2 regions of the Lysinibacillus sp. FSL R7-0073 genome follow, and region 2 is predicted to be linked to the other one. Evidence: predicted binding sites of a transcription regulator. Region 2 holds the regulator's gene; the other holds the start of a gene.
What was found. Region 2 encodes LexA, which represses DNA repair genes until DNA is damaged. Its sites were predicted from a motif close to CGAACATATGTTCG; they were not measured.

Region 1 (3,431 bases), 1.3 Mb from region 2:
CATCGGTCATAATGACTACTTTATTGTAGGCTGAATCCTCTACAGCAAAATCTGTACCAACACCTGCACCAATCGCATGAATAATCGTTGAAATTTCTTCGTTTTTCATAATATCCTGGAGCTTGGCTTTTTCCGTGTTAATAACTTTCCCGCGCAGTGGTAATATCGCCTGGAATGTACGATCGCGACCTTGTTTTGCAGAACCACCCGCTGAATCACCTTCGACTAAATATAATTCATTTTTCGCTGCATTACGTGACTGTGCAGGCGTTAATTTCCCTGACAGAATCGTACTACCCTTTTTATTTTTCTTACCATTTCGAGCATCCTCACGAGCTTTACGAGCCGCTTCACGTACTTGCTGCGCACGAATCGCTTTACGCACAAGAGACGCTGACAATTCAGCATTTTCCTCTAGCACATATAAAATTTGCTCAGACACCACACTATCTACTGCTGAACGAGCCTCACTTGTACCAAGCTTGCCCTTTGTTTGTCCTTCAAATTGTAATAAGTGCTCCGGAATACGGACTGACACGATAGCCGCTAAGCCCTCTCGAATATCCGTTCCTTCCAAGTTTTTATCCTTGTCCTTTAATAAGCCAATTTTTCTTGCGTATTCATTAAAGACACGCGTCAAGGCTGCTTTTGCACCTGTTTCATGTGTACCGCCATCCCGAGTACGTACGTTATTCACAAACGACAAAATCGTTTCTGAATAGCCATCGTTATATTGGAAGGCAAACTCTACTTCAATATCATCTTGAATACCTTCAACGTATTTCACAGGATGAAGAACATCTTTCTCTTCATTCAAATACGCAACGAAAGCTTCAATGCCGTTCTCATAAAAGAACACATCATTTTTGCCTTCCTCGCGCTCATCAATTAATTCAATTTTTAAGCCCTTTAATAAAAAAGCCGACTCACGTAAACGTTCTGCTAACGTATCATAATTAAATTTTGTGACAGAGAAAATCGTTTCGTCAGGTAGGAAATGAACAAGCGTACCAGTCTGCTTTGTTTGACCAATTTCTTCAAGTGTTGTCACTGGATGTCCACCATGCTCAAAGCGCTGGCGATATTTTTTACCATCACGATGGATGGTTACTTCTAAAAATGTTGATAGCGCATTCACGACAGAAGAACCTACACCGTGCAAACCGCCACTCGTTTTATAACCACCTTGTCCAAACTTACCACCTGCGTGTAGGACGGTAAAAATAATTTCAGGAGTAGGTTTACCCATCTTATGCATACCAGTTGGCATTCCTCGGCCAAAGTCGCGTACGCTAATACTCTGGTCTTTGTGAATCTTGACTATAATATGAGATCCAAAGCCAGCCAATGCTTCATCCACCGCATTATCAACGATTTCATACACAAGGTGATGAAGTCCACGGCCATCTGTCGAACCGATATACATGCCTGGTCGTTTGCGCACCGCTTCTAATCCTTCTAATACTTGTATAGCGTCATCATTATAGACGCTAGGTGACTGTTTATTCGTCAACAAAATTCCCCTCCAAAAAACAAACACATGTTCTATTTATGTTCTCATCCTAATAATAATAGCATTTCCTGTCAATAGTTAGCGACAGGTCCAATTAAATTTTTAAAAATTGCTCACAGTTTTAATAAACATTTCAATAGTAAACATCTTCAACAGTTGCTTAAAATTGGAATTTAAGCAAGGCAGACTACCACTAGTATCCGTAAACACCTGACGCATCGTAGCTTATTTAGTTGCAGTATAGTTAATGTTTGCTGCGTCATCGTCATGTAAATGAATAAAGTTAGACTTCTATTCTACCAAAGGAATGAACGATTGACAAAATTGCCATTTTGCCTATATTTTAATAAAGAATTTTTTCGTTCCGTCATCAATCATGTCTAAAAGCCTACCTCCAACTTACTTTAGTTTCTTTTGTATTGAATTCAAGACTCCTGACGAAATCTCCTTCATAACATTGTAGATTAGCAAGAAAAAGTGTAAAATACTTGTTACAAACTATTAGTACCAAGTGATGGACTATGAATGAAAGGAGTCCAACTATGATCAATGGACTTATTATTTTATGTGCTTATCTAATCGGCTCTATACCTTCAGGGCTATGGATAGGTAAAATTTTTTATAATACCGATATTCGAGAACACGGAAGCGGTAATCTAGGAGCAACTAATACGTTCCGAACGTTAGGAAAAAAAGCAGGTATTGTTGTAACTGTGATGGATGTTCTAAAAGGGACTTCCGCTGTCTTACTAGTTGCACTACCAATATTCTCAGACAGTTCTATCCATTCCTTAATCCTAGGTCTTGTTGCTGTGATCGGTCATATGTTTCCGATCTTCGCTAATTTCCGTGGTGGAAAAGCCGTTGCCACATCAGCAGGTGTTTTATTAGGCTATTCATGGCCATTGTTTGTCTTACTTCTAATTGCCTTTCTTGTGACATTAAAAATCACAAAAATCGTCAGCTTAACATCTATGATAGCCGCTTTAGTAGCACTTATCTATTCAATCGTTTATTATTTTGTTACAGGTGACTTTGCATTAAGCATCTTGGTAGCCTTTTTATTTACTTTTATTATTTATCGTCATCGTGCCAATATTGCACGGATTAAAAATGGTACCGAGCCAAAGGTAAAATGGCTGTAAGAAGAGAGGAGCATTCGCTATGAAAATTGCACTGACAGATGAAGCCCTACAATGGTTCAAACATGAGATGGAAGTAGAACCAGGCGATACTATTCGCTTTTATGCACGCTATGGTGGCTCAAGTCCTTTTCACGAAGGCTTTTCACTAGGCATGACGCGAGAAGAGCCCATCGCCATTGGAGCAGAAGCAGTCATTGATGGCGTAACCTATTACATCGATGAAAAAGATTTATGGTTCTTTAACGATCACAATCTACATGTGGACGTGGATGCTAGTTTAGATGAATTACAATACGAGTATCGTACATAAAGCAGTATTTTCCTTTCAGTCTCTGAAAGGAAATACTGTTTTTTTATTTGAAAAATAGTCGCTAGAATTTCATTCCTTTTTTCGTTTATCTCCGCACAAAGTTGTCCATTCTATAAATAATGAACATTCATTTGAGGAGGAAAACGCATGTCCATATCAAACAAGATCGATCCCTCCCCATCCCTTACAACGGACGATTTACTCAATACTTCCCTTGCCAAAAATATAAAAGTCATTCAAAACACTCTTGGTCATAGCAATGACATCATTATTCGAGAAATTACGATTGGTGAAGATGAACCCCATCGGCTCGCCATTATTTCCATTGACGGCTTATCTGATAAAACAATGATTTCGGATTCTGTAATTGATAAATTAATGGCGAATATTGAGGAAGAACAAGAAATTGAAATTACTACCATTAATCAATATGTGCGAAGTTCCTATTTAACTGTTGGTGATG
Region 2 (3,431 bases):
TGATCTGACCATACAATTTAGCTTGAGGAAACTTCTGAAGAAGTCCTATTGAGTAGGTATTTTTCGATGGCAAAATTTCATCCTGATTACATGATTACTATGAAAGATTTTGTAAAAGAACACTCAGTCCTATTACGAAAACAAACGCAAGACGTTGCCATACCAGTTCCCTTAGAGGATCGACATACATTATTATCTATGCTTCAGTATTTAAAAAACAGCCAAGATCCGAATTTAATAAAAAAGTATAAACTACGTCCTGGGAGTGGCCTCTCTGCAAATCAAATTGGCGTAGATAAAAGAATGTTTGCTGTAATTTTTAAGGATCACAACCAAAAACACGAAATGATGTTCATTAACCCAAAAGTAATGAGCCATTCTTTAAATATGATCTATTTGCCTGAGGGAGAAGGTTGTCTGTCTGTTAATCGACCTGTTCACGGTTTTGTACCAAGATATGAACGAATTAAAGTAAAAGCCTATAATATTGATGGACAGGAATTTATTATGTCTTTAAAAGGCTATGAATCTATCGTTGTACAACATGAAATCGATCATTTAAATGGTATTATGTTTTATGATCGAATGAATAAAGATAATCCTTTTCAACTACCCCAAAATGTTATTATAGAAAGCTTGTATTAAAAAAATTAGCGGGCTATATTATTTGCCCGCTAATCTTTCTTGATGCTCTTGGAATCGGCGATGTACCGTTGCCTTACTTACCTCAAAGCCTAGTCCTCTAAGCGTAATGGAAATTTCTTCAAAGGTAAAACCACGATTACGTAGCTTCACAATTTCATCAACAGGGAGTTCCTTCCGTTCCTGACCATTTGGATTGCCACGATTGGATAGGTTATTTTCAGGGCGATAGCCATTTTCAACAGCACGTCGCATCCCTCTGCGGATTTTAGCATTATGGATTCTACGTTGATATTCCTCTACAATTGCTAAAATCTCTAGTAGCATCGTATCCATTTCGTTTAATTGGACTGGTCCTGCGTCACGCATCGAATAAACATCTGTTGCTGATTTTTGTAATAAATGCAATACTGCCATCCTTGCATTTCCACGACCTATACGAGTTTCATCTTGTACAAAAAGAGCTTTTATTTCCTTCTCTTTTATAAAATCAAGCATTTCAAGTAAGCCTTCTCGTTCAACATCATAACCGCTATGTTTATCTTTAAAAACACCCTTTACTTCATAGCCTTGCTCTTTAGCATAGCGCACTAATTCTTCTTGTTGGCGCTCTAATGAGGAGCTTTGCGTTTCTTTTTCAGTACTTACTCGGCAATAGACAACAGCCGTCATTTGGTTAATTTTCATTGTTCATTTCTCGCAATTTCAATGGTTTTGATGGGACTGGCTTGATCACTCAAAACTGGAATGACTAGAGATTTACCTGCCACGATTTTAATATCTGCTAACTCATTTTCTGATTTGACAAGCTTAATCCAATCTTCTTTACTCATTTTACCACGGTATTGTTCGGCTAACGACCACAAGCTATCCCCATGTTCGATTTGAATTTCAGCGTAATTAACATCCCCCGGATCAGTGATGTAAAGGTAACTTGCGAAGAGTAAACAAGCACCTAATAATATAGTGATATGTGTATTTTTCTTTAACCATGTCATCATAATAACCTCATTTCTAGAATGTTTGTTCGGAATGTATGTTCTCATAATAAAGCGAACAAACGTTTTTGTCAAACACTTTTCGAACCTATGTTTGCATACATGTTCGCATTCTGTTATACTATCAAATAAGAAGAATGATATTAGAAAAAAGAGGTGAGCAATCATGAAAAAAGTATCGAAAAGACAAGAGGACATTCTAGCGTTCATTAAAGACGAGGTACGAGCTAAAGGGTATCCGCCATCAGTCCGTGAAATCGGGGAAGCTGTTGGACTTGCTTCAAGTTCAACTGTTCATGGTCATTTGGCTCGATTAGAACAAAAGGGTTTTATTCGTCGAGATCCAACAAAGCCACGTGCTATTGAAATTCTTGAGCCTGAAGAATCCATCCAAAAGCAACATGTCATCCATGTACCACTTGTAGGGAAGGTTACAGCAGGTTCTCCTATTACAGCTATCGAAAATATTGAAGAGTATTTCCCACTGCCAGATACATATGGCACGAGTGAGGATCAGTTATTCATGCTAGAAATTATGGGTGAATCGATGATTGAAGCGGGAATTTTAGATGGTGATTTAGTGATTGTGAAGCAAAAGTCAACCGCCAATAACGGAGACATTGTTGTAGCCATGACAGCTGAGGATGAAGCTACTGTAAAACGCTTCTTTAAGGAAAAAAACCATTTCCGTTTACAGCCTGAAAATTCATCAATGGAACCGATTATCGTTGATCAAGTATCAATTTTGGGACAAGTTGTTGGTCTTTATCGCCGTGTACATTAATTAAATGAGAGTTTGAGGATTGTGTTCCTTCACTGAGCATGTATCCTCTTTTTTACGCAAAAAAAGAATCCACAAACTATTGGATTCTTTTTTTAATGACCTCTCTATGCCTCTTTTTTAAATTTCAAGCTCGCTTCAACAAAAGCTGCAAATAACTTTTGTGCATGCTGATCTCCCGCTATAGCTAATTCCTCTGGGTGCCACTGGACAGCCAAACAGAATGGTAATTCCTCATGCACCACTGCTTCAATAATGCCATCACTGGATTTCGCTGCAACTTTTAAATTCTCCGCTAGTACATTCACTGACTGATGATGAAAAGAATTGACGGCGATTTTCTCTTGTTCCAGAATAGTCGCTAATAAATTCTCCGCAATAATTTGTACATAATGCGTCGTTACTGACCTACCAGCTTGTTGCATATGTTTGATCAGCTTCGTACTATAATGGTCACTATCAATGTCCTGATATAACGTCCCACCTAATGCAACATTTAATATTTGGATACCCCGACAAATACCGAAAATAGGCATTTTCCGTACAAATGCGGCCTCAATTAATGCTAATTCCACGGCATCTCTAGCTGGATGAATTTTACCTAGCTTTGGTGAAGGCTCCGCTCCAAATAGAAAAGGATGTACATCATAGCCTCCCGATAGCAATAAGCCATCAGTAAGGGCTAAAATTTGAGCAGCATCTTCCTCCACACCTACCGGAATAATGAGGGGGATACCGCCCGCCTCAATAATACTTTTGCTGTAAGCAGCATTTAAATGAGCTGATAAATCATCTTCTACAAAAGCTGTAATTCCAATAATCGGCTTCACTTGATTCCCCTCCATAAAATTGAAGATTAAACACTTACCAAAAACCTAAATACCAATTGATGAACGAATCTCCGTAGAAATAAACAATAGAAGCGGCTAATGCAATAGATGGACCAAAGGGAATAGGTGTTTTTCTTCCCTGTTTACGCTTCAATAAGACAACTATTCCGACTATCATAC

Region 1: parE (DNA topoisomerase IV subunit B) is a predicted target of LexA. The motif match lies at 1,534-1,547, and genes of this name have one in related genera.

The regions. Positions count from the first base shown of each region.
Region 1 is NZ_JBBPAS010000001.1:2,543,448-2,546,878, forward strand. It holds gene parE (DNA topoisomerase IV subunit B) at 1-1,513, opposite strand, end outside; gene plsY (glycerol-3-phosphate 1-O-acyltransferase PlsY) at 2,056-2,658, shown strand; gene MKY88_RS12565 (HesB/YadR/YfhF family protein) at 2,678-2,968, shown strand; gene MKY88_RS12570 (spore germination protein) at 3,116-3,431, shown strand, end outside.
Region 2 is NZ_JBBPAS010000001.1:1,287,173-1,290,603, reverse strand. It holds gene def (peptide deformylase) at 67-645, shown strand; gene MKY88_RS06105 (YneB family resolvase-like protein) at 664-1,329, opposite strand; gene yneA (cell division suppressor protein YneA) at 1,326-1,643, opposite strand; gene lexA (transcriptional repressor LexA) at 1,807-2,424, shown strand; gene MKY88_RS06090 (gamma-glutamyl-gamma-aminobutyrate hydrolase family protein) at 2,529-3,251, opposite strand; gene MKY88_RS06085 (prepilin peptidase) at 3,286-3,431, opposite strand, start outside.